4 regions of the Paenibacillus sp. FW507-14B1B genome follow, and region 1 is predicted to be linked to each of the others. Evidence: riboswitches for the same ligand, from Rfam matches in the RefSeq annotation. Region 1 holds a riboswitch; each other region holds the start of a gene.

The links. A riboswitch is a leader RNA that binds a small molecule or an ion and turns the genes downstream of it on or off. The one in region 1 is predicted to bind cobalamin.
Region 2: it holds a riboswitch for cobalamin, as region 1 does, so the genes downstream of both, AC3WJJ_RS16475 (ribonucleoside-diphosphate reductase subunit alpha) here and AC3WJJ_RS14840 (ABC transporter substrate-binding protein) in region 1, are expected to answer to the same signal.
Region 3: it holds a riboswitch for cobalamin, as region 1 does, so the genes downstream of both, AC3WJJ_RS08075 (anaerobic ribonucleoside triphosphate reductase) here and AC3WJJ_RS14840 (ABC transporter substrate-binding protein) in region 1, are expected to answer to the same signal.
Region 4: it holds a riboswitch for cobalamin, as region 1 does, so the genes downstream of both, AC3WJJ_RS11980 (S-layer homology domain-containing protein) here and AC3WJJ_RS14840 (ABC transporter substrate-binding protein) in region 1, are expected to answer to the same signal.

What each region holds. Positions count from the first base shown of each region.
Region 1 covers NZ_JBYSWS010000002.1:1,336,364-1,344,223, forward strand. The annotation lists gene cobT (nicotinate-nucleotide--dimethylbenzimidazole phosphoribosyltransferase) at 1-898, opposite strand, end outside; gene AC3WJJ_RS14840 (ABC transporter substrate-binding protein) at 968-1,969, opposite strand; cobalamin riboswitch at 2,214-2,424, opposite strand; gene AC3WJJ_RS14845 (histidine phosphatase family protein) at 2,508-3,101, opposite strand; gene cbiB (adenosylcobinamide-phosphate synthase CbiB) at 3,092-4,069, opposite strand; gene AC3WJJ_RS14855 (adenosylcobinamide amidohydrolase) at 4,066-4,788, opposite strand; gene cobD (threonine-phosphate decarboxylase CobD) at 4,805-5,896, opposite strand; gene AC3WJJ_RS14865 (hypothetical protein) at 6,090-6,263, opposite strand; gene AC3WJJ_RS14870 (methyl-accepting chemotaxis protein) at 6,447-7,860, opposite strand, start outside.
Region 2 covers NZ_JBYSWS010000003.1:167,863-175,722, reverse strand. The annotation lists gene AC3WJJ_RS16490 (hypothetical protein) at 1-499, shown strand, start outside; gene AC3WJJ_RS16485 (DUF817 domain-containing protein) at 628-1,428, shown strand; gene AC3WJJ_RS16480 (ribonucleotide-diphosphate reductase subunit beta) at 1,500-2,531, opposite strand; gene AC3WJJ_RS16475 (ribonucleoside-diphosphate reductase subunit alpha) at 3,538-5,871, opposite strand; cobalamin riboswitch at 6,066-6,294, opposite strand; gene AC3WJJ_RS16470 (MTH1187 family thiamine-binding protein) at 6,594-6,899, shown strand; gene AC3WJJ_RS16465 (YuzF family protein) at 7,432-7,683, opposite strand.
Region 3 covers NZ_JBYSWS010000001.1:1,699,530-1,707,389, forward strand. The annotation lists gene nrdG (anaerobic ribonucleoside-triphosphate reductase activating protein) at 1-85, opposite strand, end outside; gene AC3WJJ_RS08075 (anaerobic ribonucleoside triphosphate reductase) at 82-2,304, opposite strand; cobalamin riboswitch at 2,464-2,637, opposite strand; gene AC3WJJ_RS08080 (PCYCGC motif-containing (lipo)protein) at 2,697-3,242, opposite strand; gene crcB (fluoride efflux transporter CrcB) at 3,294-3,647, opposite strand; gene crcB (fluoride efflux transporter CrcB) at 3,644-4,045, opposite strand; gene AC3WJJ_RS08095 (replication-associated recombination protein A) at 4,083-5,390, opposite strand; gene AC3WJJ_RS08100 (hypothetical protein) at 5,610-5,753, shown strand; gene AC3WJJ_RS08105 (HelD family protein) at 5,826-7,860, opposite strand, start outside.
Region 4 covers NZ_JBYSWS010000002.1:793,418-801,277, forward strand. The annotation lists gene AC3WJJ_RS11980 (S-layer homology domain-containing protein) at 1-2,991, opposite strand, end outside; cobalamin riboswitch at 3,138-3,337, opposite strand; gene AC3WJJ_RS11985 (phosphotransferase) at 3,419-4,342, opposite strand; gene AC3WJJ_RS11990 (carbohydrate ABC transporter permease) at 4,531-5,364, opposite strand; gene AC3WJJ_RS11995 (carbohydrate ABC transporter permease) at 5,421-6,311, opposite strand; gene AC3WJJ_RS12000 (ABC transporter substrate-binding protein) at 6,407-7,813, opposite strand.

The DNA of each region.
Region 1 (7,860 bases):
GACGCCGATGTCCCTGCTCATGAGAAGCATGAGATACAATCATGTAATCTGCCGCTACTGGGCAGATGGCTTTGGCAAGCAATGCTGCTGCACTCGAGATAAATCCATCAATAATTACAGGGCAGCCATTTACTGCTGCGCCAAGAATAACACCAACCAAACCTCCGATTTCAAGACCGCCTACTTTAGACAGTACATCTACCGGATCATTGGGATCAGGGCTATTCACCTCAAGTGCTCTTTCAACTACGGATATCTTGTGTTGCAAACGAGAGTCATCAATGCCGGTTCCTCGGCCTACAGCATCCCTAACTGAAATGTCAGAGAGTGCACAGATTACCGCTGAGCTGGCCGTCGTATTTCCAATTCCCATTTCACCTGTAATAAACAACTGTACTCCGCGCTTAACCGCATCTTCAACAACCTTAACACCGACCATAATGGACTGCATTGCTTCATCGTAAGACATTGCAGGACCCTGTGCCATATTCGCGGTACCGTACCGGATTTTATGCGACAGAAGATCAGAGTGGGACAGCTCACTATTCACCCCAATATCCACACATACTACTTCTGCACCCGCTTGTCTGGCTAGAACGTTAACCGCTGCACCACCCGCGAGAAAGTTATGAATCATTTGAGGTGTAACTTCCTGTGGAAAAGCACTCACACCCTCATCGCAAACACCATGATCGCCTGCCATGATAATAACTTCTCTTCGGTCAAATGAAGGCTTTATGTTTCCCGTAATACCCGCGAGTTGTATCGCCATTGCCTCCAGTTTGCCTAGGCTGCCGGGTGGGACCGTCAGGTTATTAATATGCTGTTTCGCTAATTCCATGGCGGATTGATCCAACCCTCGAATTTCTCCGATACGTTCCATGACACTTTGTCTCATACATCATTACTCCTTTAATTACGCTTAGATGTAAGCAAGCATCCATTAGATAGTGTCAGCTTACTTCCTTTACTTCTTCATCAGTTCAGGATAAATCGCATTAGCAATTTCCTTAAGTCCTTCCGTTACACGTGGCCCTGGACGACTTACCAGGTTATCATCAAGACCATAAATCGCTTCATTCTTCACAGCTGTAATTTGATCCCAACCACTACGTGCTTTAATGATTTGGTCCAAAGTTTCCTTTGTTTCCTCATTCACAACATTCTTGGAGAACAAGATGACATCCGGATTATCTTTAATGATCTTCTCTTCACTAATTTCGTTCCAGCCCACCGTATCCGCAGCGACGTTAACACCGCCTGCTAAGGTGATCAGCTCATCCATAAACTCTCCACTACCTACTGTCCAGCCTTGGGAGAACTCGATGTACACCTTTTTCTTTTGCTCAGGTGTAAGTGATTTTACAGCTTCCGTTACTTCTTCACGATCCTGCTTGATCTTGTCCACGACTGTCTTAGCTTGTTCTTGATGATCTGTGATCAGACCAAAAGCTTCAATATTTGCAATAACATCATCTACGGTTTTCGGATCTGTCTTGTAAATCGTAATTCCTAGATCACGCAAATGCTGAGCTGCTTCTGCACTCATAGAGATTCCTGTTACTACGAGATCAGGTGAAGCGGCAATAATTGCTTCTTCATTCGGATTATATAGACCACCCATTTTCGGTTTCTTTGTAGCCGCTTCTGGATAATCATCGAAATCCGATACACCAATAACTTCTTCATCAAGTCCGATTGCAAACAATGTTTCGGTCTCCGCAGGCGAGATCGATATAATCTTCTTCGGTGCTTCTTTAAATGTAAGGGACTCTCCTGTAGCATCCTTAACGGTTAAAGGATACTCCGTCTTGAGCGTCGTTCCTTCTTCAGCCGGTGGAGTTACTTGTTCTGTTGATGTGGGGTCCGTTGTTGGTTTCGGCTCCTCATTACTGCCACAAGCCGCGAGCGCTAGTACCATTATGATCGCTAGTGCGCCTGTAGTCCAATTCTTCCATAACTGTTTCATTGTTATTTCTCTCCCCTATCTTCTTTTTAAGTATGGTTTGTGAGACGTGTCTCTTGTGATTTCAATGAACCTTTTTTACGAAGTCTGTGCAACAAAAAAAACCTGATCTTCTTATCATTAAGAAAGAATCAGGGATTACGTCTTAAGGACTTATAGTCAATTGATGACCATCTGTTCCACAGGCATAGTACCGAGTCATACCACAGTACTTCCACAAGCCAAACGTAATCCTTTCCTCGAAGGACTGTCGTACTCTTATAAGGCAGGTCTCCTGACTCACAGGTAATCGATATTCTCACCTTCCCATTCTACTTAGGCGCAGAACAGTGGTACATCGAGAATATCCCTGTTTCACAGTGGCGGGACCGTGTCGGAATTTCACCAACTTCCCTTTTAACTAGGAGCAGAAGCACTTTACTTGGCTCTAATCCTAGACCTTATAAGTTCATATTCATTTAGATACAAGCCTTACCTCTCAACTCATGATTATAGGTTACATATGAGTAGCTTACAACCCTTTGTAACGGATATTGAAGGCTTAACCACGGCTCCCGATCCATGTCTCATCCACATGTTTTAGCTTTAGGATGAGCAGACTTCCAGGCTCAGCTGTAAAATCCCAGAACGATGAACCCGGTATAGTCATCGCTGCAATCTGTCTAATCACGCCTCCATGTGTGACGATAAGTATCCGATTGTTCTCATTATCAATGCCCATATCATGAACTAGACTATCTAAAAATTCTGCTATCCTCTTCTGAAAATGCCCCCAGGATTCACCTCCCGGCGGTGTCACAGACTGAGGATCATCCAGCCAATTCCGATACAGGGGTATATGTTTCAACTGATCGTAGGTCTGACCCTCCCAAGCTCCGAAATCCATTTCTCGTAACCGCTTATCGAAGACTACCTGTTCAGTTGTAGATGTATACACCTGTTCTAATGTTTCCCGGCATCGCTTTAAGTCACTGCACAATATTTGACGAAATGTCATTCCTTCAAGTTCTTCCCTCAATGGTAAAAGCGCAGTCAGCGATTCTTGAAGCAGTCCGATATCGGTGTGACCTAAATAGCGTTTCTCCTTATTCCACTGTGTTACACCGTGCCGAATACATACCAGTTCTAACTCCATAATGCTCCACCTACTAGCCAAAAGATCATTAAACTTAGTAATAGAAATAGTATTGATGCAGTCAACATCAATCGATTGGTTATCAGGATATCATCCTTATTCATTGGACGTGTATACTCGCCCATGTAAGCTCGAAAAGATACGACACCATAATATACATTCTCGCCCCCAAGACGAATTCCTAAAGCTCCGGCTACAGCTGATTCTGGAAATCCACTGTTGGGACTCGGATGAAGACGTGCGTCATGCCTAATCGTTCGGTACGACCGTCTGTAATCAAGGCGGTGCATCCAGCTGCTAACAACGAGCAGTAATGCCGTTATACGTGCTGGAATGAAGTTAGCGATATCATCTAATCGAGCAGAAGCCCAACCCAAATGGATATATTTATCATTCTTGTATCCAACCATAGAATCCAGGGTGTTTACTGCACGATAGGCCATAGCAAGCGGAGCTCCTCCGATCAGTGCGTAAAATAGTGGGGATACGATGGCGTCTACAATATTTTCCGCGACCGTCTCAACGGTTCCCCGAACGATTTCAGGCTCATCCAAGTGTGCTGTATCCCGTCCCACAATCATACCGAGTGCTTGCCGTGCGGCAGGTAAATCCCCCTGTTTCAGATGGTTGTACACGCCCATTCCTGCATCCCGCAGTCCTTTCGTAGCAATTGTTGTTGCAATCAACACAACCTCGGCTAAAATGGCAAGCCACGGATGAATGAAATACAATCCCTTAAGTAGCGCCCAAGTAATAAGCAGCGAACCTCCCACGATCATGACTGGGAACAGGATACCTGCTTTTTTCAGATGGCCTGGTTTAGTGAAGCGACTACGAATCCACTTCTCCAATCGCTTAATTGCATGCCCCATGCCAATCACGGGATGAGGAATCCATCTTGGATCTCCAATGATGAGATCTAACAGGTATGCCGCACAGAGAATGAATGCAAAGGTCCATTCCATCATGATCGCCTCACTCCCGGAGCCTTGAAGCTTTCGATTACGGTTCCATACACCGTGCGTCCGATAGCAGCTCCAAGATCTGTGGCTGTTCCGCAGTATCTATGCTCGGCTGGATAGGCATTCGACTGACTAACTCCTAGCACGATTGAATCTGTCGTTGTCCCTGTCGCAATTAGGCCATTCTCTGCATCACGTATGCCGAGATCTGAAAGGGCAGCCGTCTTCGCTTCAACAGCCGTAATAATGGCATTCACCATCGCTGCTTGAGACATTCTTGCATCAATGACTAACATGATGTTTATCGTTCCAGGCTGATACACCGGGTATGTCGTTCGCGCCGATCCAGCACGTGCACCGTTGGATACTCCAGCTGTCGTACAGCAAAATACGGAAGCATCTTTATCTGTTTCTTCAAGAACAGCTGCATATTCCAAGCGAACGGCTGTCAGTAAGCCTGCCGTTGATTGCAGGGAATAGTCCCATTCATGGAACAGTTTCCTTATATCTTGTTCCGGATTACTGCAGTTGTACAATCGATCCACATATATATTAGCGATCCGATCAATCTTCCCCATACCTCCACCGTGTATGGCACTACTAAGACCATCTAGAAGGGTGGGAGCCTGAAGTTGTAAATGACGTTCATGCTTGGTCAAGATTAACCCGGGAACAGCCACAGATCTATACTCCATTTTGTCATTATTCAAAAAAGGTGTTGTCATGATAAAACTCCTATTCTCAACCTGCATTCTTGAGTACATGCTCTATTTCGGTTAGAAATATTCGATTAGCTTCCGCATCTTTAACAGCGATTCGAACATGGTTATCTCCAAGTCCTGGATACATCGCGCAGCTTCGAATTAATATGCCTCGCCGTCCAAGCTCTTGCTGCATGTCAACTGCCCGCCAAGGGTTAGGCAATTTCAACAATAAGAAATTAGCTTCTCCTGGACTGACCTCACACCCCAGTGCACTTAGCCCTTGGATTAAGCGTGCACGTTGCTCCGTAATGAGCTCCATCGTACCCAGTTCAAATTCCTTATCACAATCCAGTGCCGCCTCACCCGCTAGCAGTGCTAGACCATTCACACTCCATGTTACCTGCTTTCCAGTCATGAATTTAATGACATCAGGATGAGCTAACGTATAGCCTAATCTCAGACCGGGAATCGCATAAAACTTCGTCATCGACCTTACCAGTATCGTTCGCGGGTAGTTATCCAGTTCCGTTAATAAAGACGCCTGTTGCTCTTCTGCAATGAAGTCAATGAAGGCTTCATCGATAACAAGATAGGTATGTGATTGTTCAGCCTGTTCAGCTAACAGACGAAGCTCTTCTAGTCGGTATTGTACGCCGTTTGGATTGTTAGGTTGTCCGAGAAACACCAGATCCACTTGCTGCATAAGCTTCCCAATGTCCTCTACCGTCGCCTTCCAATCCAGTTCAGGTCTACCGCGTACCGATTGTACTTCGATATCAAACTGTTCCGATAGTTGACGATATTCAGAGAAGCAAGGTTCTACAATGCCCACCGTTTGAGGATACAGTCCCAGAAGTATGAGAGACATACACTCAGCTGCACCATTGCCTACACAAATGTGTTCTTCACGAATTCCTAGTTTATGTCCTAGAATCTGCTTAAATTGACGATGTCCGGGATCTGGATAACGAATAATTGAGGATAACGCTTGTCCCAATTGCTCAAGCACTTGTTTAGGTGGCCCAAGCGGATTAATATTGGCACTGAAGTCGAGGAATTGGCCCTCTTCTAATCCATATGTCTCCGCTGCCGTTTCTAAATCTCCCCCGTGACCATAACGTTCTAACATACCGATTACGCTCCTGACTTAATGAATTCAATGATGCTATTATCGCGCTGAAGCTTCGAATGCGTCAATGAGAAGTCAAAAATGACATAGAAAAGAAGCTTCCCTGTTCCTGACTGAACTTATAGGAAGCTTAGTTATATTGTAAACACTTGATTCACTCGCTGAAAGGGTAATCACAGCATTCCTGATTACTCTATCCACTGCTTACAAATTGGACTATTCCGATCGTAACCAATAACAAAAATATAGCTAATACAATGGTAAGCAAGATTTTCAATACATTCATACCATTAGATCGATTCTCAAGTTGCTTCTCAAGCCGCTCTAATCGCTCTTTAAGTTCTTGCACTTCCCTCTCTTGTCCCATGTAATCCTCCTTAGATTCACATTGTTACCTCTTAAGATCCTCCATTTATATGGAGCACACACAACAAATATACCATATATATCCACATATTGAATTCTACTAATGTCTCTATCACATGAATTAAGGATATAAAAGAAGCCTCCCAGCTAAAGCTTATGGGAAGCTTCTAAGTTATGTATGCTACTACAACTTAAATCTACTAATTGTTTCTTGTAACTCAAGAGCCATGCTACTTAGGGACGCTGCTGCTGCGGAAACCTCTTCCATTGAGGCATTTTGCTCTTCGGCGGAGGCTGCAACGTTCTGCGTATTCGCAGCTGACTGTTGCGAGGTATTCGCGATGTCTTCCATCATGCCTACCATACTCTCGGAACTTGTACTCACGCGATCTATGATCTCTGCCACTTCCTGAGATTCTACTGCAATATGTTCTACAGAAAGCGCAATATCACGGAATGTTTCACCCGTTAAATGTACTCTCCTGATCCCTTCATTGACGACAGAGGCTCCTTCCTTCATCGAGACCACTGCGGTGTCCGATATCATCTGAATTTCTTGGATCAACCCCTGAATGTGTTCTGCTGCTTCATTCGAGCTTGAAGCTAGTTTCCTTACCTCTGCTGCGACAACAGCAAAACCTTTCCCCTGTTCTCCAGCCCTCGCCGCTTCAATACCTGCATTGAGCGACAGTAAATTCGTCTGTTTCGCAATATCTGTAATCAAGTTAACGATTTGACCAATCTCTCTTGATTTTTCCCCCAGCTCATTAATAACTCCGGTTGTCCCGTCTACTGCCTGCTGTAAGACATTCATCTGTTCTACAGTATCCTTCACGACTTGATTTCCAGAATTGGCTTTATCATTAGCTGCTGTTGTTAATTGGGTCATCGATCGAATCGACTTCGCCGCTTGATTCATTTTATTTGAAATTTGACCTGCAGCTTCGGCAGCTTCCATCGAGCTCGAAACTTGCTTCTCTGCTCCTGCTGACACTTCCTGAATCGCTATATTAATTTGCTCTGTTGCTTTACTTGTCTCCTCAGCGCCAGCAAATAGTTCCTCAGAGGTTGCTGCGACTTGTGCCGTATTTAATCCCACATGGCCAATCAAGTCTTGTAAATTCTTCTTCATCAGATTGAAGGACTGCGCCAGCTTTCCAATCTCATCGCGGTTTTTCACTTTTATATCCTCTTCATTCAGTACACCTGCTGCAATCGCCTCAGCAGCCTTGGACAACAACCCCATAGGTCTTGATATCATCCTTGAGACGATCACACTAATCACGGTAGCCATGATGAGGGCCGCTACACTTAGACTTATGATCATTCGATTCACCGAATGAACAAGTTTTGAATTCTCTACGCTTCCTTCGTTCATACTTTCGATCTGGGCAGATACCAATTTCTCTGCCATCCCTCGTATTTCCTTCGCCAAAGGTGCTGCCTCTTCTGTTGCTACTCGCATCGCTCCATTAGGGAGGCTATAGATTAAGCCCTCCACTTGTGCAACCTTAGTACTAAACTGCTGATTTAACGTGGTTATCTGTTTCATCATTTCAATATGTTCTGGGAGGTGTATCAAATCATTGGTTTGCTTA
Region 2 (7,860 bases), on a different contig from region 1:
CAAGGGTGAAGGAGCAAAGTTCAAGTTATTTCTAGGTGATATGTCTGGTGCTTTTAAGTTGCGATATGAAGGGGATAGGCCCCATGCAAGCTTGGACATCGATCTATGGAAGGAGGGTAAGAAGGTAGGTTCAGTCGGATCTATAAGGGATTTGTTCTTTGAATCGGTAGACGGGAAGACAGAGGGTGAAATAGAAGTCATCGTGTCTTTGGATGCCATTTCTATTGATGGCCAGGCTGATGATTTGAAGATAAAAGTTAGCATCCAAAATGAATCGGGCGCAAGTCTCTCTACGTTAACGACTCCATGGGATCAAGCTTTGACCGCACGAGGCGTGATTCAAAATCAAGAACCGAAGACATTCACTACTGAAGAATCTATACATTTATGGGGAATGCAATCAACGAGCAATCAAAAAATTCAAAACTTGGATTTCTCACCTGAATCGTTAAGCCGTATTGAGCAGGCTATTATTTTTACGCTGCGATTTGAAGATTGATTTTAAATTCTAGTGGGCCCTATACTAGTCCCTATTTCATTACAAACTCGTTACGGTGATGTCATTAATATCCGTTATGATTGTGGTACGCTTGGAGCTTCTGAATAGATAGTTAGTAGGAGGTATATATGACATTCATCCGTAAACTATGGGCGTTCGGCATACAGCAGGCGCTGTCGTGTATTTTTCCAGTGATCATCTTCGCTACACTTGCGCTGACCAAATATATAGAAGTTCCAGGACTAGCGCGTTATGACCTGATTCTGATCATCTGCCTGCTCGCTCAGATCGGCATGGTAGTTTTTAAGTTGGAGACATGGGATGAACTTAAGGTTATCTGCGTGTTCCATGTGATTGGGCTTATGCTGGAGCTGTATAAGGTGCATATGGGGTCTTGGTCATATCCGGAGGAAGGTTGGAGTAAAGTTGGGGGAGTGCCACTATATAGCGGCTTCATGTATGCGAGCGTTGCCAGTTATATTTGTCAGGCATGGCGCCGGATGAACCTGCGGATAACGGGGTGGCCATTACCGATTCTGACTGTATTAATAAGTGCTGCTATTTATGCTAACTTCTTTACGCATCACTATATATGGGATTTTCGTTGGGTGCTGACTGCACTGCTCTTTATTGTATTTCTCAGAACGGTTGTGCAATTTGATGTGCAAGGTACCACCTATCGGATGCCGCTAACGTTGTCTTTCTTGTTAATCGGATTCTTTATCTGGATTGCAGAGAATATTTCAACGTTTCTGGGTGCTTGGACATATCCGGGACAGGAGAAAACATGGAGTTTGGTACATATCGGGAAGATAAGCTCATGGTTTCTGCTGGTTGTGATCAGTGTGATTATTGTGGCACAGCTGAAGCATCTAAAGATGGAGATAGGTGGGAGGAGGAAGGAAGCACCGAAAGGAACGGTATTGTAATTTCATAGATCAAAAAACCTCCGTACCCTTTCCAAAAAGGAAGAATACGGAGGTTTTTTGATGTGTTTATATTATAGATCGTCGAATCCGTTGTCGTCGCCGACTTTACCGTAGTTACGGGACTTCGCTTCGAAGAAGTCTGTCTTGGTTGCGTTCAAAGCTTCGTCGGAGAAAGGCTTAATCCAAGGCATGCAGTTTACATCTACGCCTTCATAAGCTTTTTCCATGCCCATCATTTTCAGACGACGGTTCGCAATGTACTTAATGTAATCGGACAGCTCGTTCAGGTCAATGCCGCGAACGTTGCTGAGTGTGTAGTGAGCCCAGTTTGTTTCGAGCTCAACAGCACGGTCGATTGTGCGGTACAAGTAGTCCATGTTCTCTTTGGAGTTCAGTTCAGGGAAATCAACAAGTAGCTGCTTGAACACTTCAGCGAAGAAGTAGCAGTGTTGATTCTCATCACGCTGAATGTAAGAGATCATCTGGCTTGTCGCCATCATCTTCTGGTCACGTGCCAGGTTGTAGAAGAAGGCGAATGTGCTGTAGAAGAAAATCCCTTCGAGAATCAGGTCAGCAACCATAGATTCGAAGAAAGTCTGTGGTGATGGATTATCACGGAAAGACTGATAAATATCTGCGATGAAACGGTTGCGATCTAGAAGAACCGGATCATGCTTCCAGTATTCAAAAATCTCTTTTTGTTCTTGCTCCGATACGATCGAAGAGAGAACGTAGGAGTAAGATTGGTTGTGGACAACTTCCTGTTGACCGATGATTGCCGAGATCGCTTCAAGGGAAGAATCGGTGAAGTAGCGTTTTACATCCCCAACGAACATCGTCTGCATGGAATCAAGCACAGCTAGCAAGGAAATGTTAATTTTGAATGTGCGCTGTTCTTCCGGATCAAGGCGTGGGAACTGTGATGCATCTTTGGACATTGGAATCTCATCAGCGATCCAGTGGTTCAAGAGTAGCACTTTGTATAGTTTGTACATGTGCGGCATACGGATGTCGTTCCAGTTCAGAATACCTGAACATTCACCTTCGATGATACGAGTGGATTGGTTAGGGGCTTCCGTATTAAATATTTTTTGCATTTGCATGCTTAATCTCTCCTTGGAGGCCGGATATCTGGGACGGAAATCCCCTCTACAGCCGCTGTTGTTATCCCTTTGCTTGGGATTTGTATTCATAGAGGTCGCAAAGGGATAACAAAGGCAGACGTAAACTCTTCCGATGGGATATCCTTAGCCGATGTAGTCTTTAAATGATTTAGTTAGTATATTCAATTGCTGGTTTGCGGATCGCCCGCTTACAGCAGAAGGATGGACGAAGTAACATAAACAACTCACAGGTTATGCACTAACCCACAGCGTATCCCGTAGGGAGAGCGCTCTGAGCAGGTATGAAAGGTATAGAAGCACAGAGTAACTCACAAGTTATGCACTAAAATAGCGCAAATCCCAAAGGGAGGGCGTTCTTAGCAGTTAGTAACTCTAAAGAACGCCTAATTCACAGGTTATGCACTAAACTCACAGCGATTCCCGAAGGGAGAGCGCTCCAAGCAGGTAGTAGAGGTAAAAAAGCGCAAAATTAACTCACAAGTTAAACACAAACGTGGAGCAAATCCCGAAGGGAGAGCGTTCCTAGCAGTTAGCAACACTAAAGAGCGCCCATGTAACTCACAAGTTACGCACAAACGTGGAGCAAATCCCGAAGGGAGAGCGTTCCTAGCAGTTAATAACTCTAAAGAACGCCCATGTAACTCACAAGTTACACACAAATGTGGAGCAAATCCCGAAGGGAGAGCGTTCCTAGCAGTTAATAACTCTAAAGAACGCCCATGTAACTCACAAGTTACGCACAAACGTGGAGCAAATCCCAAAGGGAGAGCGTTCCTAGCAGTTAGTAACACTAAAGAACGCCCGTGTAACTCATTATCTTCGCTCTAAAGTAGAGCGTTCCCGAAGGGGAGTAAGCGCTCCTTACACCAGCAAGCCGTACCTCAACCCAAATCACTCCTTAATCGAAGCTCTATTTCCGGGTGTCCAGAGGGCAGAGCCCTTGGGGCCCTCCCTTGGAAGGGAGGGTTTGGGAGGGATCGAAAAATCAGCTAGCACATGACTCACATTCTTCAATCGTAAGCGCACGGCTACGTACATAGTAAGTCGATTTCAAGCCGGCTTTCCAAGCATGAAGGTGAAGTTCCAGGAACTCAGAAGCCTTGATGTCCGGACGAACGTACAGGTTGAAGCTTTGCGCTTGGTCAACGTGACGCTGACGAGCGGCTGCCATTTTGATGGACCAGTTCTGATCGATCAAGAAGGCTGTTTTGTAATACCAGATCGTCTTTTCGGATAGGTCCGGAGCTGGGTTAGCAATCTTGTAAGTTGTTTTCTCTTCATAAGAAAGAAGTTCGTACAGTGGATCAATACTTGCCGTAGAGCCAGCGATGATGGAAGTCGATCCGTTTGGTGCGATCGCGAAGAGCCATGCGTTACGAACACCATTCTGCTGCACTTCTTGCTGCAGTTCACGCCACTGTTCTGTTGTTACATATTTGCCTTCATGCTCACCATCGGTGTAACCACGGAACGTGAAGTATTCACCGTTCTCCCAGTCAGAACCTTTGAATTTCGGATAATGACCTTTTTCTTTGGCCAGTTCCATACTGGATTTAACGAGCAGGTAGTTGATTTTTTCATACAGACTATCGTTATAGGCAACCGCCTCATCAGATTCCCAGCGAATACCTTCAAGAGCCAGCAAGTGATGCAGACCGAAGGTTCCGAGACCGACTGCGCGGTATTGGCTGTTCGTGTATTGTGCTTGCAGTACTTCGATATTATTGATGTCGATAACATTGTCGAGCATACGCACCTGAATGGGTACGAGACGTTCGAGCACACCCGCTGGAACTGCACGAGCCAAGTGAATGGAGTTCAGGTTGCAGACAACAAAATCACCAGGAACTTTGGAGATGACGATGCGAGTCTGTCCATCCTTGGTTACAAGCTCTTCTTGTTCCACAACGGTAGCCGATTGGTTCTGCATAATTTCAGTACACAGGTTAGATGAGTAAACCATACCGTGTGCGGAGTTCGGGTTAGCGCGGTTAACCGTGTCACGATAGAACATGTACGGTGTACCGGTTTCTAGCTGGGATTTCATAATACGTTTCATAATGTCGATGGCTTGAACCGTAATACGGGAAAGCTGTGGATTCGCTACAGCCTCTGCATATTTTTCACGGAATTTGCCTTCGCCAAGTTTCTCGTCATAGAAGTCTTCTAGACCGAGCGGACGACCGTTCTCGTCTTTCCAACCCATTACTTTCTTCACTTCGTGCGGGCAGAAGAGACTCCACTCATCACGAGCTTCAACAGCTTCCATGAACATATCAGGTAGACATACGCCGTGGAACACGTCATGTGCTCTCATACGCTCGTCACCATTGTTCAGCTTCAGATCTAGGAAGGCAAGGATGTCTTTATGGAATACATCCAGATAAACGGCAATTGCACCTTTACGTGTACCAAGCTGGTCTACGCTAACAGCGGTGTTGTTCAGCTGACGAATCCAAGGGATAACGCCGGAGCTTGTGTTCTTGTGTCCACGAATGTCTGAACCACGGGCACGAACCTTTCCAAGGTAAACGCCGATGCCGCCACCCATTTTGCTGAGACGAGCTACGTCCGTGTTGGAATCGAAGATGCCTTCAAGTGAGTCATCCACGGTATCGATGAAGCAGCTGGACAGCTGACCTGCTACCTTCTTGCCGGCGTTGGACATGGTTGGCGTTGCTGCGGTCATATAGATATTACTCATTGCCCAGTATGCTTCTTTAACAAGATCCATACGTTTCTCTGCAGGCTCTTTGTGCATGAGGTACATGGCAATAATCATATAACGCTCTTGCGGAAGCTCCATCACACGACCATCAAAATCAGTAGCAAGATAACGCTCAGCGAGTGTCAACAGTCCGATATAGTCAAACAGTAAGTCACGGGTATAATCAATTGTTTCTGCGAGTTCTTCAATTTGTGCTTTGGTATAGCATTCCAGAAGCTCTTCACGGTAGATACCTTTTTGCACCAGCTCAGTAATGAGAGGATATAGGTTACCGTATGGCTCGTCCGGATAAGCTTTGTAACGACGATGGTTAGCCGCTTTTTTATATAAGGATGTCAAAAGCGAACGAGCCGCTGCGAACTTCCAGTTCGGTTCTTCTTTAGTAACAAGCTCGAGTGCCGACATGGTGAACGCATTGCTGATCTCCTCACCAGTTACTTGTTCGCCACGGAGTTTAGAATTCACACCGCGAAGCAGTTGCTCCTTATTCAGCATGTCTAGTTCATTCAAAATCCGATCGGCATATACAGAGAGGCGATTTGGATCAAAAGCTAATTGACGGTTGTTCGGTTTAACTACGATTTGGGGCATGGGTAAATCCTCGCTTTCTTAGGGGGAAATGGGAAAAAGAACATTAAAAAAACATTTTCCAAACCTTAGGAAGGCTGAAAATGTTCGTATGCGCTGTGGGTGAAGTGTGCATAGTAGCTTGAGCCGCCGTTTTAGGGCTCGCTGATATGTACAGACGCAGTAAGAGAACACTTTCCTAATTTCCCGTAGGATAGGTGCTTTACTGTATACAGGCAGGTCTCCTGACTTGGGGTATAGAGTTCGGCGCCTTCCCAAAGGTCTAACGCAGCCTTCAGTGGCTTAAAGCCGAAGTCATCTCAGAAACGCAAAAAATGCGATCTAAAACCCTTTACAGTGGCGGGACCGTGATGGATTTGCACCATGCTTCCCTATTAAGTGTGACAACTCTATGAAGTGTCAAACACCTGCATACACTATATTTGGTTGATGTTTATTAAATTTAACCCAATATATTGTGCTTGTAAACTCTTTTCTTAAAAATAGACGCAAGGTGAATTATAGCAAATGAGGAGGGAAATCGCCAATCTGCAATCCGCCAAAAGAGGGTGAGATTTCGCACATTTTGACGAATTACGACCTTTTCTAAGGAGATACACGCTTTATGAGTCATTGCGTTTGAGAGCATTATTTGAACGAGAATCGGTTCATATGAGAATTTGAAATGATGTCCTAGACTGGTACAATAATGTTATGTAAAAGCCTATATTAGGAGGTTATCGTCCATGGCCATTGCTGAAGTAACTGTCATTCCGATTGGAACGGCTACAACAAGCCTAAGTATGTATGTTGCAGAGATGCAGAGGGTGCTGCAGAAGCAGGAGAGAATCTCATATGAATTGACGTCAATGAGTACAATTATCGAAGGTGAATTGAGCGATGTATGGCAGGCTATTGCCGCGCTTCATGAAGCGCCATTCTTATCCGGTGCCAAACGTGTATCCACAGCTGTCAAAATCGACGATCGCCGGGATCAAGCTTCATCAAGCAAACAAAAGCTTCAATCTGTTCAAGACAAGCTGGGTGGTTAACAAGGAGAGTATATGTTTTAGCTCAACTCTTTTCGGTAACCTAGCTATAAAGGGATAATTAGCGCAGCTCTCTGATATGGGGGTTGCGCTATTTTGCTATTGTTGAATTGACATAATTAAGGTGCATTCACTCCTTGCTGCTTTTAAAAACCTAATACTGGAGGATATAACCTAAAGGTATTTTGTGTGTTTATATATTAAGCCTATTAAAAATACCATCGCCATGAATTACTGTAATACTGGTGGGTGGTACGTAATATACACATATTAAGTCTAAAAAGTGGCAGGGAGCTGAATATCATTTCTATCGAATTAGCAACCATTACAGCAGTATCTATTATTGTGATATCTAGTACCTACCCGTTCTTATACTGGAGAAAAACAGGGAGTAATCGGTATCTTAGCGCAGGGTATAAACTCGTTTTTCTCATACTATTTATGTTGTTATCTGCATTTATACTTCATTTAATAGTCTAAAAAAAAGGATAAAATGATCAAAAAGAGCTGCGGATCTGCAGCTCTTTTATATTTATTATTCAGGCATAATCCATACAATCTCAGCGATACGAACGAAGAATTTTCTACCTCTAGTTTCGATAATGACATGATCTGGTTTTACGCCAGCAACGCATCCTTCCACGCTTCCGCGTGTCGTTTCAATAACAACACGTTTTCCCATAACCGATTGTAAGGTTTCTACAACACATGGATCGACAGGATATACAACAAGTGGTTGTGACATTTGATGTGCTTGGTGATGGTGGTGCATTGGGTGTTGATGCATTTGATAATGATTCAATGAGTTCACTCCCATATTTAAGTTATACCCTAAGGTATGCTTCTGCCTATAAAGTGTGCTGGGCAGGGGGCTAATCAGTACTAATCTTATTTTCGAGATAATATGCTAATGAACAAGCTATTCTTAAAAACTTTCATAGAATGAAGTAGAAAGGCAGCATCA
Region 3 (7,860 bases), on a different contig from region 1:
CATGGCGGCAGCCGCTGATGAACAGAACAGCACGTACACCTTTGCCCTCATTTATACTTTCCGGAATATAGCCACAGATGTTCATTGGTGCTTAACCCGATCTTCAACTTCAGCCTGTTTAGCTGAATTGAAACGTTCCGTATAGTTACCCGTTAAGTATCCCGTTACCCTGCGTAGACGGTGGAACAGCACCTTGTCCTCACCCACACCACATTCCGGACATGTGGATCCGATAATCCCCTCATAATCACAGACAGGACAACGGTCCAGTGGGTGATTGACCGAGAAGTAACCGATGTCTTGCTTAAGTGCGAACTGTACAATGCTTTTGAAAGCCGCTGTATTTTGCCGGGCATTTCCATCCAGTTCCACATAGGATATAGCACCTGCATTACATAGCTTGTGAAATGGTGCTTCCCACTCGATCTTCTGAAAAGCCGCTACAGGATAATATACCGGGATATGGAATGAATTTGTATAATACTCCCGGTCGGTTACACCAGGAATCTGGCCATAAGTGCTTCGGTCCATCTTTGTAAATTTTCCGGATAAGCCCTCTGCTGGTGTGGCGAACAGCGTGATGTTCAGATTGTATTTCTCACTCATTTCATCACAATAGACACGCATACACTTGATCACATCAAGCCCGAGCTCTCTTACCTTCTCATCCTCGCCGTGATGATATCCTGTCAAAGCTTTCAAACTTTCCGCAAGTCCAATAAAGCCAAGTGCGAGCGAACCGTGCTTCAAGAGATCAGCTACCTTGTCTTCAGGAGCTAATTTCTCTCCACCTTCCCACACACCTTCACGCATCATAAAATCAGAGGCCTTTGCCGGCTGCTTGGCTTGAATCTTATAGCGATGAATTAATCCTTCAACAGCGATTCTCATATAGTGCTCCAGGCTTTGAAAAAATCCATCCAAATCCGCTTCCTCACGTTTACCCAAAGCTATGCCATGATCAATTCCTAGACGTACCAAGTTAATCGTATTGAAGGATAGATTCCCTTTTCCACTAAGACGATTCCTACCAAACCGATCAGAGATGGTACGTGTCCGGCAACCCATCGTTGCAATGATGGTATCCGGGTCCTCCGGACGGTAATAGGGCAGATTGAAAGTCGCATCCACATTGACAAAGTTCGGGTATAAACGACGACTGGAGCATTCTATTGCTTTTAAGAACAGATCGTAATTGGGGTCCCCTTCTGACTGGTTAATTCCTTGCTTGCACTGGAAAATATGTTGTGGAAAAATCGGAGTTTCCCCTCGACCAAGTCCCTTCATCGTCGCTTCAAGCAGCGCATGCGACACCAGCCGTCCTTCCGTAGAAGTGCACATTCCATAATTTAATGAAGTGAAAGGAATCTGGCCACCGGCCCGGCTGCTCATCGTATTCAGATTATGAATGAGAGATTCCGCCGCTTGCTTCGTTTCGTTCACCGTCTCCTCGTAGGCGAATGAATAAGTACGCGGGAATTGTTTTTGCAGTAAAATATTATCCATTATGAGTTCTTCATCCAAGAGATCCGACCCTGAATTCAACTCTCCTTCACCTAGATAGTTCAGCCCTTTCCGAAAATGCTTACGGAAGGACTTCCCTACATACGGTGCTAAATCCCAATCGATCTTATTGCCCGATACTCCGCCAAATTGGCTGTTCTGCTGGGATTGGAATATGATTGCAACAAGAGCCATAGCGGTCATAATACTCTGTGGTGAACGCACTGAACCATTTCCGGTATTAAATCCATTCGCGAGCAATCGATCAAACGGAATAAAGATACAGTTCGTTGTTCCTAAAGCATATTGATCCAGGTCATGGACGTACACATATCCGTTTTTTAACGCTTCTTTTAGATCGGGTGGTAACATGAACGAACTTGCCATCCACTTAGCATATTCCGAACCGATCCGGCTCATTTTCCCGCTGAAAGATTCCCCGTTCAGATTCGCATTTTCCCGGAGCAAATCCATGTCCTTTACACCGATAACATCATTGCTGATCTTGTACAGCTCTCCACGCTTCATACGTTCCAGATCGCGTGCCTCACGGTATTCCTTATACGCTTTAGCCGTATTCTCGTGTCCGATCTTCTTTAAATACTGAATAACGAGATCCTGTATGGCTTCAACCGATATTTGATTCACGCTGCTTGTCTCGTCTTCAACCATCTTAGCAATCCGAGATGAGGCATCCTCTTTAGTTATTCCTTCTACGGCCTCAAATGCTTTGTCTACCGCTCTCATAATTCGTTTAACATCAAAATCAACCTGTGTTCCATCTCTTTTAATAACTTTCATGGTTATTCTCTCCTCCTACTACTAAAGCACAAATAAAAAGAAGCATGCTGCCGCTTAGGTTTACGGTAGACATGCTTCATCCAAGAATCCGGTATATAAATCAAGACAGACCAAGATACCTATTCCTACCTGAAACACCCTCCTATCAACCGTAGGCAATACAGTGTTGTCATAATGGCAGGTATCTGGCTTCAGTACATTTGGAAAGAGATGTTCAGGCTCGTACTATTCTTTCGCGAGTACCTGTTACAGTGGCGGGACCGCTCCGGATTCTCACCGGATTCCCTTTTAAGATCGGAACGTATCCGATCACCATTAATCACTATATGTAGTTGTCATATCAAAAGATATAACAATATATAGGTGATTAACTGTAACAATAATCACAGTGCCTAGTTAACTTCTGTCGGCATAGGCGTTGGCGTAGGCTTTGCATAGCCCGTCTTGTACTTCTCATCAATAGCATTACGGATTTCAGTTAGGCTTTTTCCTTCACTCTTCATTTTGGCAGATTCAACAGCGATCTCAAGACAAACGCCGCAACGTGTACCATGATCATCCCACACAATGCTGCCATCTTCTTTAACCTCATCAATAAAGCAATTCAAGTTGCTATCATGCCCAGCGCTTTCTCCACATCCGCAATAACATGGAATCCATGGGAGTACATCTTTCACCTGAGCAGCGAGCGCATAAATTGTCCGGAGTTCGTCACTTTTTCCATTCAAAAAAGTTGGCAGATCTTTAGCAGATGCTGTCATCTCCTGAATATCCCCGTTGGCAAGAGTCGTCTGTCCCGCATGCTCATGAGTAGCTTCTGTCCCTGTTTTGGAATTTGCCTCGCCTTTACCTTCAGTTTTACCAGCACCACATCCACTCAGAAGTAGACCAGCAGATAGCATCAGAATCACAAATTTTTGTTTACGCAAACTCTTCATCCTCCCCAAATGAAATATAAAACAAATAATTTAGTAGAGTACTCTCATGCTTTATGTTGTTATCGCTAGTCCCGCCCATGCTCCTGCAAGTCCAAGGATTAACGATATAAAAACATATAATAAGGTTTCTGTGTAACGTTTGTTTCCTGCCAAGGAGATTGCCTCATAACCAAATGTTGAAAAGGTAGTAAAGGCACCGCAGAACCCTATTCCTAAAATGCTATACATCACTTCAGGAATCCGCTCAGCAGAGCCGGCGAGTATCCCAAGAATGAAAGAACCTACCACGTTTACAAGCATGGTGGCCCATGGAAAAGAACCTCCTGCTCTTTTTCCAATCCAGATGCCAACGCTATAACGAGCAATTGCCCCAAGGACACCGCCTAACCCAATCCATAAGATCATGTCGTCTCACCTTCTCGTGCTGATCCCATCGTTCGTCCCAACCAAACACCGATCAGAGACATGAGTAGTCCGCCGATGACACTAAGCATCACATAGAGCGCAGCTACGAGCATATGGCCCTGACTAGACAACCTTACAGTATCCACCGTAAATGTAGAAAATGTTGTGAAAGCTCCTGTAAAGCCCGTGCCTATTAGCAACCGAATCTCAGCAGAAATCCGGGTGGAACGTAAGCCATAGGTTAAGAACCAACCCAGAAACAAACACCCCATCAGATTAATAAGTAGGATAGCAGCCGGGAATCCGCTGGCTGGCAGTGGAACTATTTCACCCAGACCATAACGACATAATGTCCCGGCAAATCCTCCCGCACCTACGAAAAGCAAGTTTTTGTTCATACGAAATCCCTTCCAATACGATTACATGAATCCCCTGTTAATCATCCTTACGCAAACGCTGATTGTGCGAAATCTTAGCCTCGTTGCCCTGCTCGGTCGCTTGGTAAAATACACGACGTGCCAGCTCTTTAGGCAAATAATCCTGCTTCACATAATGCCCAGGGAAATCATGAGGGTACTTGTATCCTGCATGTCCGAGCTTCGCGGCTCCTTGATAATGGGTATCCCGCAAGTGAAGAGGTACCTCTGCTGATTTAAGATCTTCAATTGCAGAAGTGGCGCGCGAAATAGCCGTATATACCGCATTTGATTTCGGGCTCTCTACTGCAAAAAGAATCGCCTGCGCAATGTTCAACTTCGCTTCAGGCCAGCCGTTATGACGGTAAGCATCTAATGCACTGACAGCTTGTACCATCGCCTGTGGATTGGCTAGACCGATATCCTCACTACTGGCGGCAATCAACCGTCGAATGAACACCATCGGGTCCATGCCCAGCTTCTCTACTGCATACAAAAACCAGAAAAGTGCTGCATCACTAGAACCACGTATACTTTTATGGAAAGCAGATAATACGTCGTACTGCGTTGACTCATCGGCTCGAACCGTTGGACGCCGAATGGATTCCTCGGCCACTTCGAGCGTAATATGGACCGTTCCTTCCTTAGTTGGAGGTGTTGTCATTGCTGCCAATTCGAGTGCATTTAATGCCCTTCGAATATCACCGTTCGCCATCGAAGCAATGTGCTCAAGTGCATTCTCGTCAACCTGCAGCTGCATAAACCCAAGTCCTCTAGCCTTGTCCTGAAGCGCACGCCTCATAGCAATAAGGGAGTGTTCTCTTGTTAGCGGCTCCAGCTGGAACAAAGTCGAGCGGCTCATGAGAGCCCCGTTCACATAATGAAACGGATTCTCGGTTGTGGCACCGATAAAAATGATAGTCCCTTTCTCAACTGCAGGTAGCAACGCATCTTGTCGGGAACTGTTGAACCGATGTACCTCATCTAGAAACAGAATGGTTTTGGTACCGTACAAGGACTTGTTGCTCTGAGCTTGTTCAATGACCTCACGTACCTCTTTCACTGTTGCCTCTACCGCATTAAGTCGAACAAACTCGCCTTGCGTATGCTTCGAAATGATGTGAGCTAGCGTTGTCTTACCACAGCCCGGCGGACCATAAAGTAAAATGGATGATACCTGATCCGCTTCTATTGCGCGCCGAAGCAGTTTACCTGGTCCTACTATATGTTCTTGTCCAATATATTCATCGAGGTTTGAGGGACGCATCCGATCAGCCAGCAGCCGGGAATCGCGATCCTCTTCACGACCGAGAGAGAATAAATCCATCATTACACATCCTTGCCTATAATCATCATTGAAAACTATGATCTTGATTCTGTTACTTATCATATCACAATCTGGTAATCACATCGCCACTGTAAGCAAAGCCTAAATTCTAATAAATCCCAAACTTTTCTGGATGATCACTCGTTTAGGGACAAACTTACCTGCACACAATCTAGCCTATAATGTACCCAAATATATGACAAAAGAGGGAATAGAGAAATGAAAAGACGATCACTGAGGATCATCGTCCTCATTGCACTAATCATACTCATTGCCGTTACACTTTACCGATTTATAGATAATTTAGGCCAGTCTTATCAACAATTGGGTCTAACTCAATACAAAGAACCGGTGGTTGTCTAAACCACCGGCCCCCTCGTAAAGCAGCTAAATCAAGTTCTTTTGTTAGCTGCTCACTCAATTGATTTTTTCAACTTAAACGCCTTCTGGCCATCCCTGTGCTGCAATTTCTGGCTGTTCAGGGACAATATAAGATGGAAGCTGTTCTCCATGCAGTAACCACAGTTCATGAAGTGCACGCGTACATCCAACATACATAATCTTGGCATCCCAAGCCTTTTCTGCATAGTGCTCACGGTCTGCATCCGCTACAATTACAGCATCAAACTCAAGTCCTTTGGAGAGATATACGGGTAGCACAGACAGGCCGCCCTGATATGTCTGCTTGCTTCCATCAATCAGATGAAGGTCTGGCCACTCCTCAGACAATATACGATGCAGCTCCTCCGCTTCACGAAGCGTACGAGTCAAGATTGAAACCGTCCGATAATTACCCTTCGAAATCAGATGACGCAATGACAGCCTAAGATCCTGCACCCGACTATCCACTCCTGTATAAGGGATTAGACGGACTGCGTCTCCACTACGAAATACAGGTACAGCGAGGAGGTCACTGCCAACTCCTCTTTCAAGTATTCCATTTGCAAACTCGATAATTTCCATTGTTGAACGGTAACTTCGTGTCAGTGCGAAATATGCTCTGTGCTCTTCATCAAACAGTGAGCTCATCTCTTCCCAAGCATGAACCCCTCGGTATGCATGAATCCCTTGAGATAAGTCTCCTAAAATCGTAAAAGAATGTCCTCTTACGAACTTATCAAGGAGCGCCACCTGGAATGGAGAGAAATCCTGCGCCTCATCAATAACGATATGGTCAAACCGCTGCTCACCTGTAATTTCATTCATTAAGCAGTGAAAATACAGCAGGGGTGTAAGATCCTCTTCCCTGACAATGTTATTCTTCAGGTCTTTACGTGTCAGCTTCAACACTTCTGTAGGAATCTCGGATTCAAGCTCCTGAGGCCATAGTCCAGTTGTTTTCGAAGCACCAAACAGCTGCTTATATAACACCAATGGCTCAAATTTCGGCCATTTTCCTGCATAAGATTTCTCACGCTGAGAAGCTTTTTTCTTTCGCTCTTTAAGCAGATGTGAAGGTGTTTTCTTAAGTTCCATCTCCACCCACCGATGCAGTCTGGCGAGCACACGCTCTTTCCGTTTGGCTAGCGGATATGGTTTATATTCTTCGTTGAACCATTCTTCAATCGTTTCACGCTTGAGAACAGCGCCATCCCATGGGGAGAAATCTCCTTCGGGTAAAGCATTTGATTCAATCGATTGAACACAGCGCTGAATCAATGTCATCAATCTTAATGATCCCTTGTAACGTCCACGTACATCATCATTGATATCCGGAGTTCCCTTGCCAGTGGGTGTCTCGAACCAGTAAGACAAGGTTTCAGACGTATCACTGTTCGTCATAGTAATTTCCAGCAGTTCAGATGCCCAATCTCCAAATGTGCGCTGCTGAATATCCCCAACACCAAGCTCAGGAAGCACATCCGATATGTAATCCAGGAACATATGGTTCGGCGCGAAAATGATCATTTTTTCCGCAGATACCTGCTCTTTGTATTGATACAATAGATAAGCGAGTCGATGCAATGCGACAGTTGTCTTTCCGCTTCCCGCAACCCCCTGGATGATCAAGGCTGTATTCTTGGCCGCACGGATTATCTTATCCTGCTCTGCTTGAATCGTTGATACGATATCCCGAAGCCTATTATCCTTGTTCTCCCCAAGTCGGTATACCAGAAACTCATCCGATACAGCAAGGCCTCCACCTTCACGGTTATATGTGTCGGATACGCGCTCTAGGATCTGCTTACGGATGACCACATTTCGTTTTAAATACACTAATCCTTCAATTATTCCATCTGGAGAGTCGTAAGAGGCAGCATCATTTCCTCCCGTAAAAGAGTAAAACAGGCTGGCAACAGGTGCCCTCCAATCAATTACCATAGGAAGTTCACCTGCTTCTTCCCGATCAAAACCTACTTTCCCGATATACAGAGGTGTTGCCTCTGATTTTCCACTCTCTTGAAAATCCAGTCGTCCGAAATAAGGCTCTGGCTGGCCCTTTCTCAATGCTTGTCGTCTTTCCTCTCGA
Region 4 (7,860 bases), 540 kb from region 1:
CAGATGATTAGCTCTTATATACAGGTCGTTATTCTTAACAAAGGCAAAAGCTTTCTTCTCGGTGCTATTTACAGCCTGCTTTCCATGCTCCTCCGTGTCATAAATCTCAATTGCTGAGAATTTGTTATTCTCAACAAAGCCTGGAAGCTGTCCTTTGCCACCTTGAACGATGAATGTCAGCGGCTTATCGAACAAAGCTTGGTTTGACTTATTGCCCATAACAAAAGCATGGTGAATCTGATCAAGCTGATCATTTACTTTGATACTGCCTTTAATCAACTCTCGTAATTGTGTATCTTGACTATTGATTGCTGTAAAGAGCTCGAGTTTGCGATCACCTGACTTGAAAAGGGTGCCCTTCTCAATGATTGCTGAAATTTTCCCCTTAACCACCTTAACTGCAGGTATTGCATTCTTCACTTCGTCCAAATTCAGGAATACTCGATGTTTAACGTCCGGAATGTTAATGGTAATCTGATCTTTTTGGTTCAGCGCTTGTGTGATGTTTATGGTATAGTCCGCTGAAATATCCTTCGGAACTTGGATAACCGGGGTCTTATCATTCGAATCAACCACGATACCTGGAGCAACCGATGTCGATCCTCCTGAGGTACCTTCCCACTTACCAGGGTCTTCTCCTAAGTCTGCTCCTAAGTTCGTCGTGTAGCGCCACTGAAGACGATCACCATCACTTAAGGTGTAACTGCTCGCTCCGTAGCTTGGAAACGAACCGTTAACACTGTACATCCAGCCACTACCGCTTCCGTGATCAAATTCTCCATCACCAGCAATGGACTTTACATATACACTTCCATATTGCTCGGGCCAGTCATAGGAATAACTTATATTCCGCTTGTCCAGTTCTCTCTTCAACACACTCCAAGCCGTGTCACCAGACTGAATCTCAACGGTTACAGCTGAAATTACATTTCCTTTGTTAATCGAAAGTTTATCTACAGACAAGGTCACATATTGTGTAGGCTTCGGTGTCGTACCGCCCCCGTTACCTGGCGTTTCAATTACACTTGTTGTGTAAGCGACAAAGTCTGTAAAATGTTTCGTTTTGACGATTAAGTCTTTTCCGCTATCATAGGCATATTCTTTCTTCCCACTGCTCAACCCTTGCTCATCGCCTGAGTACTTCGAAATTGCGTGGGCTGATCCGTCTTGGATATAGGCAACCTCTTTCCCGCTCATTCCCTTGAAGGTTAAGGTAATGAAGGAGCTGAATTCGATCTTACCCTTACCACCCATTGTGAATGCCTGAACAATCTCATCCAGCTTATGTTCCTCTGGAATAATTGGTTTGATCTGATCTTTTAAAGCAGAATCCGTCTTATGGATTGAAGTTAATAACTCCAATGCTGAAGCGTCGCCCGTTGTGACCTGAGTGCCTTTCGGAATTACGACAGATACATTACCCTTTGAAGCCTCTAATTTTGGAAGGCTGCTATTAGAAGGTAGTTGCGTACTAACCTTTGAATTCTTATCCGCTGGGATGGTTACCGTGATTTCTTTACTGCTATCTTCTGGCTTGATAGGAACGATATAATTATTATTATCGTTCGGAATAGCAACTGCTGGCTGATCACCAGATGGCAATGTCACTACTAAATCTTTTGGAAACTCAGGTTGTTCTGGAAGTTCTGGTTGTTCAGATTGAACATCAGTCATGTCATAGAGACGGTTCTGACCGTTCTTGAATCTATCGTAGGCTACTAGAGCGTAGGTCGCTTGATCCGTAGCCATACTCATTACAACGCCATTTTTCGAATATTTAAAGCCACCATCCGGTACTGCAAATGTCAATAAGGCATCTAACGGAGTGTTTCCATCCTTAATGAATCGCAAATCCGTCTGAGGATCGATACCAAGACCTGTTAACGCTACTATAACCTGCGCTACACTAGCACTATTGGCAGTCCCCCAACTCTTATAACCTCCATCACTTGTCTGAACTGAGGATAACCATGCAATAGCCCGATCGACTGCTTCTTTTACCTTTGTATTGGATTCATAATAAGGGGTTAGCCCTTGGATCGCCATCGCAGTATAATCTGGGTCTGAATTCCACCCACCACTAGCAATCTCTTTATCTAAAAGATTCTGTATAAATTTCTCCCTTGTCGCTTGGATTCCATCTCCTGTTAAATTAGGCATTTCAGAGCGATTACTATCCAACGCGATAAGAGCAAAACTAGTCGCATTTATCCCCTGTTTTATAACAAATTCATAATCTGCTAGTGCACTGCTTACATCGTATGAAGCAACATTCGTATTGTCTTTACCTATGGAGTTTAAAGCCAAAATCAATCTTGAGTTCTCAGTACTATAGTCTTTATGCAACTTACCATTATTTTCAAGTAACTTCTTTTCAACACTAGATACCACATTGTTGTAATACTTCTCGTAGTAGTCATCAGGTACTGGATAGTTAGCTCGTGCTAGCGCTAGAATCGACCACTCGTTCACAAAAACCGGATTTTTAACGGTGTTAAGAATATAAGCAAGGCTCTTATTCATTTGTTCTTTAGCTAGTAGTACAGTGTCTATCTTCTTGGTGATCGTAAATCTTTCCTCTGTCTCATTCCCTGCGCCATCGATAGCCGTTACGGTTACACGATTCGTACCATCCTGTAGAGTAACTCCGTACTCCTCGTTCACCGCAGTAATGACGTCATCATTCACTGCGACTTCCGGAATAATGTCTGTGTACACGTTATCTGTTACTGTAACTTTGAAGCTTATTTCACTAGATGATACTGTCTGTTTATCTTGTATCCCATCTATCGTAATCCTCGGAGGTTCTGTATCTTCCTTGGGTTCTGTATCTACTGCTTCAATCGGATCATTGTTAACAGTAGTAAGCTCTTCTATTGGAGCAACGGAAGTGTCAGCTTCATCCGCGTAGGATACCGTCATCCCGTTCGTGAACATTGTCATTACAATGCTTATGATCAGCAGCCATGCGATTAATTTATTTTTTCTCATCTCAATCCATCATCCTTCCAATTCATCTTTCGCTCTACTTCGAATAACACAAAAAGACCTCTCAACTTGAATCGTTAAGAGGTCTAATAGATTACACAGCTATATTCAGCCAGCACTAATAAACACCTTCCTATCCATCGTAGAGTTGTGGTGTGACAAAACAGGCAGGTATTCTGGCTCAAGTATCAACATCCTAGCAGCCTTCCCAGTTTCCCAGTGGCATTGTTGCAAGGACTCCTCTTATACAGCGGCGGGACCGCGTGGGATTCTCACCCACTTCCCTTTTAACCAATCATGAGATGGAATGTTCCATTCCACAATTGACACCTGTTTCGCATGTTCCATATTTGATTGTTATATTTTTCATTCTAATTAATATATCACTTTTTACCAAGGAAAATATTTTTCTTTTGTTGAAATAATATACTTATTCTTCACACTCCACGTAACTCGCCGCGTACCAGCTAGGTATATGCTTCTGAAATCCACCGTACCAACTCATCACTTCGGAAGCTCTTTTGAGCATAAAATCAACTTCTTCTTGTCCAAAAGGAATGGCCCAATGAACCGAAGAAAGCTGGTTACTTGCCAAATACAGAGCCATCAATCTAAAAAAGGTATCAGGTACATCATGATTAAAATAACCATTAATACGCCCCGAAGCGAAATACTCACTCACACTTGCATCAAAAGAAATACGATTAAACTCCTCCCATGGGTCTCCATAATCAAACCGATTAAAATCAATGATTCCAAGCTCTCCAGAGGATGTAACGACCATATTTCCTATGTGATAATCTCCGTGCTGAAAAACTTTAGGCCGATCATCTAATAGATAGCGGTTCTGTTCCACGTAACGCATGATCGTCTGATCTCCCTCTATATGAATGCCGCAATTGTTATAATTCGTTATGTATTTATCGATTTTGCGATTATAGTATTCTGACCATGTCTGTTCATCATGATTGGCGTGGACTTGGTGGATTCGTCTTAAATACTCACCTGCCTTCACACCGATAAGATACTGCTCCTTCGCACTCAGCAGAGGGATAACTTCACCAGCATCCTCTCCTTCCATCCAAGTGAGTAAAGAAAAGACGGATTTACCGTTATTGCATAGCCCAAATTCAATAGGCCGAGACATGGATACATCAATGCCATCCAGCAGCTTCATCGATTCGAACTCGAACTGCTTCTTCTCGTATTGAGAGATATCAGACATTCGAAGCAGCATTTCCGAACCGTCTGTCGCCTGGATGTAGTATTTCTTGTCTGTTGACCAGCCCTTATGGATCTCCTCTACAATCTTCCATGTTTCTGCACTCGGTATTCCCGTAAATACCTCATCCATGATGTGTACCTCCCACTTAGGATAAATCACTAATCACTATCATTAGATATGCATTGTAAAAAAGCAACTCCTAATCTACTCATCAATTAAGTGAGCTGCGGCATAAAAAACCACGTCCGGGATGGACATGGTTAAATATTTTTCAATTGTACACTATCTATTTTCTAATCATAGAACTTCCTCGCATTCTACCCTTTCGTCCCGCCTTGTAACCCAAATCCTTTGGACATAAACTGCTGTGAGAGTATATACAGGATAATCGCAGGTATGGCGTACAGTACCGAAAATGCAGCCAAACTTCCATAGTCGACCATGCCATATTGTCCAAAGAACTGATACAGCTTTAAAGACGCCGGGAATTTCTCTGGTGACTGGAGCAGGATATAGGGCACAAAGAAATTACCCCAGCTTCCCGAAAAGGTGAAGATTGCAACCGTACAAATGCCTGGCACCATTAAAGGTGCCACTACTTTACGCATTCCGGTGAAGATTGAAGCCCCGTCAACCCAAGCAGCCTCTTCTAGATCATTCGGTACGGAATCCATAAAGTTCTTCATCATCCATATTCCATATGGCATGGACGATGCGACATAGAATAAAATAACGCCAAAAATACTATCGTACAGCTTCAAACCGAGAAACAATTGATAGACAGGGACCATTACAGCTGTGATCGGTAAGGATGTCATGAACAAGATCGTCAGCATAAACGGCTTCTTATACTTCATCTGATAACGAGATAATGGATATGCCGCAAGCAGCGACAGTAACACGACAAGTACGGCTTGGCCGAGGGACATAAATAGACCAATGAGGTAAGCACGCTGATTCTCGCTACTGGTGATCACCTCAATATAATTAGAACCGGTTATTTGCTCCGGGAGTTTCAAGGACTGCATCGCATTGGCATCTACGGATGCCACTAGAACCCATAGAAGAGGCAGTATGAAGCAGATCCCGATCATGGTAAGTATCGTATACGGCATGATTCGATAGACTACTTTGCGTTGTTTGGCATTCATATGAATTCTCCTCAAAGTTTGGTGATCAATGCTTCGGAAGTATTCTGCGTCAGCCCTTACTCTTTCATCGATCGAATATAGAGTAGGCTGAGGACAATACCAATGAACAGCAGTAACAATGAAATTGCAGTTCCATAACCCAGCTGATAATTAACGAAAGCCTGATTGTACATAAAAATAGGCAATGTCGTTGTCGACGTACCCGGCCCACCGCCAGTCATTGCATAGATCAGTCCAAATACCCCTAGCGTTTGCAGTGTAACCAGCATCATGTTCGTTGTAATGGTGCCCTTAATATAAGGAACAATGATTCTCGTAAATATTTTCCACTTGGATGCTCCATCGACAACAGCCGCTTCCTCAATCTCATTCGGGACGTCATCAAGAGCCGCCTGAAATACAAGCATCGAGAACGCTGTACCGTGCCAAATGTTCGCCAGAATGATCGTGAGCATTGGAACGGTGAATAGCCAAGTGACCTCTGAGAATCCGAAGAAGGTAATAATCGCATTAAGTGTGCCCTCGTCCCCAAAGAAGCTGTATAAACATAAGGCACATACGATTTCTGGTGTAACCCAACCCGCTAACACGATGGTCCCAATAACTCTTCTAAACGTTTTATTTTTATGCTTCATGAGAAGAGCGATGAGAAACCCAAGCACTTGTTGTCCAATCACAGCCGAACCGATTAGGAATATTAATGTGTTCCATATACTCACTCTAACCGTCGGATCTTCAAACATACGGACATAGTTGTCAAACCCGATAAACTTCAGTTCCTTCGCCGCTTCCCCCGTTAACGCAAGATTCGTAAAGGAATAGAAGAACGTTAACAAGATGGGATATATAAAAAACACCAGCATAATCGCAATCGAAGGAAGTAAGAAAAAGAGCCACGTATAGGTTGTTCTCTTCTTATTAAAATCTTGAACCGCAAGACTGCTCATGTACGTTCTCCTCCCGCTTGCTGAAGATCTGAATAAGTGCTTGCGTAGGACTCAATTCCGTGAAGGAAAGGAACTGCCTACGCAAGCTTTTGCTGTTATTTTTCCATCACACGATCGCCACCAGCTATTCTCGTTACATCCTGAGCATATTTATTCATCGCATCCACAGGAGACGTTCCCGTAGCTACGGACTCCACCATGGTCTGTATTTGTGTTGACACTTCAGGATATTTCTCCTGAGCAGGCCGGAATTCAGCATTCTTCAAATACTCCGTGGCAATCTCGTTAAACGGCATCTTGGTGTACTCCGGGTCTTTTGCCACGTCTGCACGAACCGTTATGTTACCAGAGGCAATGACAAGCTTCTGTGTATTCTCTTTGTTAAGTGCATATTTAATGAAATTCCATGCTTCTTCTTTATGCTTCGAATTGCTTGGAATGGATAAAGCCCAACCTCCAGCAAGCGTGATCGATCCCGGTGCCTGACCTTTATTTGTCGGCATCGGTGCGAACCCGAGTACGTCTTTATATTCCGGCCAAGGTGCGGCTCCCCCTGCAAAATAATTGCCTGTAATCCACGATCCATCCAGTGAAATCGCAAGCTTACCTTGCGGTAAATACTCCCGAGTCGCCGTATTTCCTGCTTGACCGTTCAATACTTTAGATAGCGGTGGACCAAGTTTCTCCTTGTTAATGGTCTCGATAAAGGTGAGTGCATCCGTGATTCCCTGACTCTTAATGATCCATTTCCCACTAGCGTCATCATAAAGTCTCTCCCCTGTTCCATAGAGAAGCATTTCATACGTCTGCATGGAAGTCGCTTCGCCTGTTGCCTTTCCCATGTTCATCCAGATCGGAACGACATCCGGTTCTTTCTCTTTAATGGTTCTTGCTGCACTTAAGACGTCATCCCACGACTTCGGTTGCCAATCTTCTGGAAGCCCGGCTTGTTTAAAAATCTCTTTGTTATACCACAGACCTCTGGAATCCGTATTGTAAGGTACGCCATATACCTTTCCATCACTTGCCGTTACGCCTTTTTTCATCGCTTCAATAAAAGAACCGTTCGTCCAGTCTTCCCATCCCTTCAGCTGCTCATCAAGCGGCTCTAGGAACCCTGCACTTGCGTCTGAGTTCAAAATAAACGTATCCTCCGTCACAATGTCCGGTGCAGTATCTTTCGATTTCAGCGCCAAGGCGACTTTTGCAAAATAATCCCCCTCTGAGGCTTGAATAGGGGCTGGTTTAACCTCAACATTTTTATCTGGATAGCTCGCAGCCACTTCCTTAATCCATTTATATAACGTTCCATTCTCACCGACTCCGTCATCTCGAAAGGTGATGTTAATGGTTGTCTTCGGGGTTTCTGTACCTTTAACCTCCCCTTTCCCTGGGTCACCGGAATCAGCTGGTTTATTCGTGTTGCTGGTACAACCAAATAGCATCGACACACATAAGACTGTAATGGCAAACACAATAAATTCCCTCTTCCTTACCTTCATTCTTCACCCTCCTTTTGGATGCTACGAATCGCTTTCAGGTTGAAATG